2 linked regions of the Zymomonas mobilis subsp. pomaceae ATCC 29192 genome follow. The protein of the gene in region 2 interacts with the protein of the main gene of each other region in a pairwise test. Links are inferred from orthologs where the notes say so. Each region holds a gene or a part of one and is shown on either strand. Other genes may lie near its edges.

Evidence for each region.
Region 1: the proteins of gyrB (region 2) and gyrA interact in binary tests that used the Escherichia coli proteins (3 or more experiments, as listed by UniProt). The link is inferred for Zymomonas mobilis subsp. pomaceae ATCC 29192 from one-to-one orthologs.

What each region holds. Positions count from the first base shown.
Region 1 is NC_015709.1:625,918-629,485, reverse strand. What follows is about bases 67-3,308. They hold gyrA (DNA gyrase subunit A), read right to left. Parts: upstream 2,958-3,308; coding sequence 267-2,957; downstream 67-266. Other genes in these bases: ZYMOP_RS02790 (organic hydroperoxide resistance protein), read right to left, coding at 3,113-3,308; trmFO (methylenetetrahydrofolate--tRNA-(uracil(54)-C(5))-methyltransferase (FADH(2)-oxidizing) TrmFO), read right to left, coding at 67-200. Also shown: more of trmFO, read right to left, coding at 1-66; more of ZYMOP_RS02790, read right to left, coding at 3,309-3,538. UniProt on the Escherichia coli protein: A type II topoisomerase that negatively supercoils closed circular double-stranded (ds) DNA in an ATP-dependent manner to maintain chromosomes in an underwound state.
Region 2 is NC_015709.1:1,770,683-1,774,100, reverse strand. Bases 301-3,392 are described here. They hold gyrB (DNA topoisomerase (ATP-hydrolyzing) subunit B), read right to left. Parts: upstream 3,020-3,392; coding sequence 581-3,019; downstream 301-580. Other genes in these bases: recF (DNA replication/repair protein RecF), read right to left, coding at 3,150-3,392; ZYMOP_RS07895 (DNA-deoxyinosine glycosylase), read right to left, coding at 301-492. Also shown: more of ZYMOP_RS07895, read right to left, coding at 1-300; more of recF, read right to left, coding at 3,393-3,418. UniProt on the Escherichia coli protein: DNA gyrase negatively supercoils closed circular double-stranded DNA in an ATP-dependent manner to maintain chromosomes in an underwound state.

The sequences.
Region 1 (3,568 bases), 1.1 Mb from region 2 along the record:
ACACCGACGGCGTTACTATTGGGGTCATCCGATCGGAAGCTATTAGAGCACACTAATTCGGCTAATTTATCGGAACTGTGAGCCGGTGTTTTTTCCAGCCCACGCATTTCATAAAGTCGAACCGGCACCCCGCGCGAGGCTAGTTGCCATGCCGCTTCGGAACCCGCCAGACCACCACCAATAATAGTTACAGGACGCATTATTACCATTCATTCAATGTCAGGATTGAGAAAATAAACCCAAAAGATAAAGAGGAAACCTAATTATCAGGCTTCTTCTGTCACAGAAGGGCTTTCTTCTTCGTTTTCTTCAGTATTATCATCATTGATACGCGCTGCTGAAACAACCTTTTCACCATCCGCCACATTAAAGATAGTAACACCTTGCGTATTACGACCCGCAATACGAATGTCAGTAACGGTTGTCCGAATGACTTTTGCCTGATCGGTAACCAGCATTAACTGATGACTGTCATCAGCAGGAAAGCTGGCGACCACGTGACCGTTACGTTCCGAAGTTTCGATGTTCGTAATACCTTGCCCACCACGATTGCTGCGTCGGTATTCATGAGAAGAGGTGCGCTTACCATAGCCATTGGCTGTAACCGTCAGAATAAAATCTTCAGCTTCCGCAAACGCCTTCATCTGATCTTCTAACAATTCTGGTTCGGCGGGTTCATTCTTCCATGCAGCAGAACGAAGATATTTATCACGATCTTCCGTTGTAGCTTCAAAGCTACGTAAGGTTGAAAGTGAAATAACCTCATCATCATTCTTTAAGGTAATACCGCGCACACCTGTAGAGGTTCGGCTTTGAAATACCCGCACATCAGTGGCTGCAAAGCGAATAGCTTTACCAGATCGAGTAGCAAGAAGTACATCGTCATATTCGGATAGTAAGGTTACCCCGATAAGGCGATCTGGCGTGTCTTCTTCGAAACGGATAGCAAATTTACCATTGCTGGGGACATTGGTAAATGAATCCATGGAATTACGCCGTACACTTCCTTTTGCTGTTGCAAACAAAACGTGAAGATTACCCCATTCGGATTCATCTTCAGGTAACGGCAATACTGTCGAAATAACTTCGCCTTCGGCTAAAGGTAAGAGATTAACCATAGGGCGACCCCGTGCCTGCGGCGCACCCTCGGGCAATCGCCACACTTTTAGACGATACACCTTGCCATGATTGGAAAAGAAGAGAACCGGCGTATGGGTGCACGTTACAAAGATGTTGGTGACCGCATCTTCATCTTTGGTAGCCATCCCTGAACGACCTTTACCGCCCCGATTTTGGGTGCGGAAAGTATCGAGCGGCGTACGCTTGATATAACCGCCAAGCGTAACCGTGACGACCATTTCTTCGCGCTCGATCAGGTCTTCATCTTCAATAGCATCACTGGCTGCCACAATTTCAGTACGTCTTGGGGTCGCAAATTGTGCCTCTACCTCATCAAGCTCTTCTAGCATTATCTCATAAAGACGTTCACGATTCCGAAGCACTTCCAGTAATTCGCTGATGGAAATAGCCAGTTTTTTCAGATCTTCCCCGATCTGATCGCGTCCCATCGCCGTAAGACGGCTAAGCCGTAAGGCTAAAATGGCATCAACTTGCGCTTCCGACAGCGTATATTCACTAATATCTTCAAGCGTTTCTACCGCTTCAACCAATTTGATATAGGGCGTGATTTCAGAGGCTGGCCAATGGCGCGCTAAAAGTTCGCTATGCGCCTCGGCGGCTGTAGGCGCAGCCCGAATAATGCGTACGACTTCATCAAGATTAGTAACTGCGATAACCATACCTAATAAGGAATGGGCGCGTTCTCGGGCTTTAAAGAGGTCGTATTTTGAACGACGAGTGATAACTTCTTCGCGGAACTGCACAAAAGCAGCAATAATATCTTTTAATGACAGCGTTTCAGGACGGCCGCCATTTAAAGCTAGCATGTTCGCCGGAAAGCTACTTTGGGCAGGAGTATGACGCCACAACTGATTTAAAACAACATCCGGGGTCGCATCCCGTTTTAGGTCGATAACAACCCGAACCCCTTCACGATTGGACTCATCGCGAATGTCGCTAACACCTTCAATTCGTTTATCTTTTGCTGCCTCGGCAATCTTTTCAACAAGGGCGCTTTTACCTACCTGATAAGGAATTTCAGTCAGAACAATAGAGCGCCGATCACCCCGCTTTTCTTCGATTTTATACCGTGAACGGATAATGACAGAACCACGACCCGTCTGATAAGCAGAACGAGCACCGCTATGCCCTAAAATAATACCACCTGTAGGAAAATCAGGCCCAGGCACAAAACGGATAAGATCATCTACTGAAATTGCTGGATCAGCAATATAAGCCCGACAGGCTGCCAAAACTTCCCCTAAATTATGGGGCGGAATATTGGTTGCCATACCTACCGCAATACCGCCTGCACCATTGACTAACAGATTAGGAAAACGGGCAGGTAATACCTGTGGCTCCTCGCGCGAACCGTCATAATTAGGTGAAAAATTGACAGTATCACGATCTATATCCGCTAATAGCATCATAGCAGCGGGTGAAAGTCGCGCCTCGGTATAACGCATCGCTGCCGGTGCATCGGGGTCCATAGAACCGAAATTACCCTGACCATCGATCAGAGGTACACGCATCGACCAGTCCTGCGTCAGACGGGCTAATGCCATATAAATAGCAGAATCACCATGAGGATGGAAATTACCCATCACTTCACCGACGATTTTCGCCGATTTACGATAGGGGCGTCCCGGAATAAAACCGCCTTCTTGTGACGCAAATAGAATACGTCTGTGAACAGGCTTTAAACCGTCACGAACATCAGGTAAGGCACGGGATACAATGACAGACATAGCATAGTCGAGATAACTCGACTTCATTTCATCAATAATTGAAACAGGCGAAATGTCGTTATTGTCTATGGACGGCGGTACGCTGGCCAAGGGATCATATCTTCCGATTTAAGTGGACATAAATAAGCGTTTGGGAAACGCTCATCCTCTTCTAGCGTAAGACAACCTCCGGCGCCACCCCACATAACGGGGAATAGGCACCGAAAGCCCGATAAATCCATAAAAAATTAGGATAAATCGTCCTATTAGACGATTTTCAAACCCACATTAACATTATTGCGGGTTGCATTAGAGTAAGGGCATACCTGATGGGCAGCCTCTACCAGTTTTTGGGCGTCTTCTTTGGGAACCCCCGGCAGATGGATCGCTAAATCGGCAGTAATGCCGAAACCGCCTTCTGAACGGGGGCCAATGCCAATAGTAGCTTCAACCGTTGCATCGGAAGGTACCGTTAATTTCAATTTAGGGGCTACCGCTTTCATCGCGCCTAGGAAACAGGCGGAATAGCCCGCTGCAAAAAGCTGTTCAGGATTATTGCCTTCGCCGCCTGGACCTCCAAGCTCTTTTGGGATAGTCAATTTGACATCTAATGAGCCGTCTTTTGTCCGTGAACGGCCATCGCGGCCACCCGTGGCAATAGCTGTAGCATGATATTTGGCATCAACAGGCATGGGAATGCTCCTTATAATTTCTAAGACAGA
Region 2 (3,418 bases):
CCTTAGCCATACTTCTTTTTTACGTTCATAGGCGATGGCATGGGCAGGACTGCTAGAGGGAAGAACACTGCAAGGCAGCGCTGCCATATTGGCTTTTTGCAATGTCTTTTGTCCCAGAGAAGCGGCTTTCTGACCATTAAACGCAATAAGTTTAAGCTGTGGTAAGCGTTCTATAAGCGAGACCAAAGGATTGGGGGTAGCTTCCCGAATGGCACCATCAAGACTACCCTGTCTTTTAGCCGTCGCAATAACGTCCCAAAGACCGATATGATGTTTAAGAAGCGTCATTAAGCGCGCCTCATAAGGAAGATCAACCAAGTTACAACCGAGGATGTCGCCTGTTAAGCGCCAGAATTGATTGCGAGGATGACCATAATATTGCCCCCGTTTTAGGGAGGCTTCTCCCGGTAAACTACCCAAAATCAACAATTCGGTTTCGGCATCAATAACGGGCACAAAACAGCTTAATAATGGATCAGAGGATAAATTCATGTTTCATCTCATTGCCATAAAAGCGAAATAATAAAAAAAGCCGATCTGGTGTGAGATCGGCTTTTCACATTTGAAAAATTATCTGATTTTAAACGTCGAGGTTAGCCACTGAGAGCGCATTTTGCTGAATAAAATCTCGGCGAGGTTCGACAACATCCCCCATCAACCGCGAGAAAATTTCATCCGCGACATCGGCCTGTGCGACCTCAACCTTTAACATCGAACGGTTGGCAGGATCTAACGTGGTTTCCCATAATTGCTCGGCATTCATTTCGCCCAGCCCTTTATAACGGGAAATCGTCAGACCTTTACGGCCAATCGCCAAGATAGCATCAAAAAGTTGAGAAGGGCGGAAGATGTCCCGTCCAGCCAATGGATCAGTTTGCGCTGTTAACGCGACCAAGCGGGCTGGCTTTGCATAGGTTTCGGCTTGTTCCAAAGCTAGACCATGCATTTTTATGGCTTCGGAGGAATGAATGAAATTCCAATCCAAAAGATGCGCATCGGTAACACCACGCCATAAACGCCGGAACAAGTAACCTTCTGGAATAGCCTCTACTGACCAGCGAGATTCCCGACCTTCAGCATCGCTTCGTTCAAGCAGGGTTGCTGTTTTCTGCATCGCTTCGGTGCGAGCATCTTCAGAAAGAGCCGGATTGAGCGCATCCGATAAAGCGGCCATTTCGACAACCGTCGTATCATAGCGATTGGAGACGTATCCCATTAATAATCGCATCCGGCGCGCATGTTCGACCAGCTTTTGAAGATCATTTCCAGAACGGTCACCTTCACCAGTGTGAAGCATCATACTGCTGATGCCACCTTCCATCAGATAGCTATCAAGCGCAGCCTCATCCTTCAGATAAACTTCAGAACGACCACGGGCTACCTTAAAGAGTGGAGGTTGCGCGATATAAAGATGACCATTTTCAATAATGGGTGCCATGTGACGATAGAAAAAGGTCAACAACAAGGTTCGGATATGCGCCCCATCAACATCGGCATCCGTCATAATGACGATTTTATGATAGCGGAGCTTTTCAAGATTAAATTCATCTCGAATACCCGTTCCAAGCGCCTGAATAAGCGTGCCGACTTCTTTAGAAGACAACATACGATCGAGACGGGAGCGTTCCGTATTCAGAATTTTACCTTTTAATGGTAAAATCGCCTGATTGTGACGGTTACGGCCTTGTTTAGCGGAACCGCCTGCCGAATCCCCTTCCACAATAAATAATTCTGATTTTGTCGGATCGCGTTCCTGACAATCTGCCAATTTTCCGGGTAAGGATGCAATATCCATAACCCCTTTACGACGCGTTAATTCACGGGCACGCTTGGCCGCCTCACGCGCCGCCGCGGCATCAATGATCTTTTGCACGATCGTTTTGGCATGGGCCGGATTTTCTTCCAACCATTCGGCCAGCTTATCCGCCATCAAACTTTCAAGCGGTTGACGGACTTCGGAAGAAACCAACTTATCCTTCGTTTGGCTAGAAAATTTCGGATCGGGTAACTTGACCGAAATAATAGCCGTCAGCCCTTCCCGCATGTCGTCGCCGGTCAGCTGAACCTTCTCTTTTTTCAAAAAGCCCGATTTTTCAGCATAGTTATTCAAAGTGCGGGTTAACGCTGCACGGAAAGCGGCAAGATGCGTACCGCCGTCCCGCTGGGGGATGTTATTAGTGAAGCACAGCACTTGTTCGTAATAACTGTCGTTCCATTCAAGGGCAACTTCGATACCGACATCGTCACGGTCACCTTGAATAGCGACAGGTTCAGGAATTAAAGCTGTTTTTGCCCGATCCAACCATTTCACAAAAGCGGCGATACCGCCTTCATAGAAAAGCTCGACTGTCTTAGGCTCTTCTGGTCTCGTATCGGTCAGTTGTAACCGAACACCCGAGTTCAAAAAGGCAAGTTCCCGATAACGATGCTCTAATTTACTGAAATCAAATTCGGTAATTTTAAAGGTCGCAGGTGAAGGTAAAAAACGCACCTTAGTGCCCCGTTTACCGGCTGCTTCGCCAACAATTTCCAAGGGTTTGACAGCCACACCATGCTCAAAACGCATACTATGCTCAAAACCATCCCGCCAAACCGTTAATTCAAGATATTCACTAAGCGCATTAACAACGGAAACCCCGACCCCATGGAGACCGCCCGACACTTTATAGGCATTACTATTGGTATTGTTATCGAATTTACCACCGGCATGAAGTTGGGTCATAATGACTTCCGCCGCCGAAACGCCCTCTTCTGGATGAATACCTGTTGGAATGCCCCGTCCATTATCTTCAACCGATACGGAACCGTCATTATAAATAGTGATTTTTATCAAATCACAATAATCGGCTAATGCCTCATCTATAGCATTATCGGATACTTCAAACACCATGTGGTGCAAGCCTGATCCGTCGTCAGTATCGCCAATATACATACCGGGCCGTTTGCGGACGGCATCGAGCCCACGCAGAATCTTGATAGAGCCTGCATCATAATCGTTATTCTGTGTTGATGTTGCCATATCTTCTTATAGCTGTCCGTTGTTAATAACCCAAGCAAAAGCCAGCTGTTTTTAAAGGGAAAAGGCTGTTTTATAAAAGCCTAAACAAAAACAGCTATACTTTCGGGAAGGTCGCCGTGTTTATCCGACTTTACCGTGTGATAATATTCTGTCCTGTCAGATGAAAATAATGAGCTGTGTTACCTGCCTTTTCAAAAAGAGATGATTCGGTTCCGCTCATCCATACTTGGCCGCCAATATCCCTTAGACGATCAAATAAGATTTCTCGGCGTGAAGGATCAAGATGAGCAGCGACCTCATCTAACAGCAATATCGGCGGCTGACCGTTTTTTTCAGTTACCAGCGCGGTTTGTGCCAAAATAAGCCCAATTAATAATGCCTTTTGTTCCCCAGTTGATG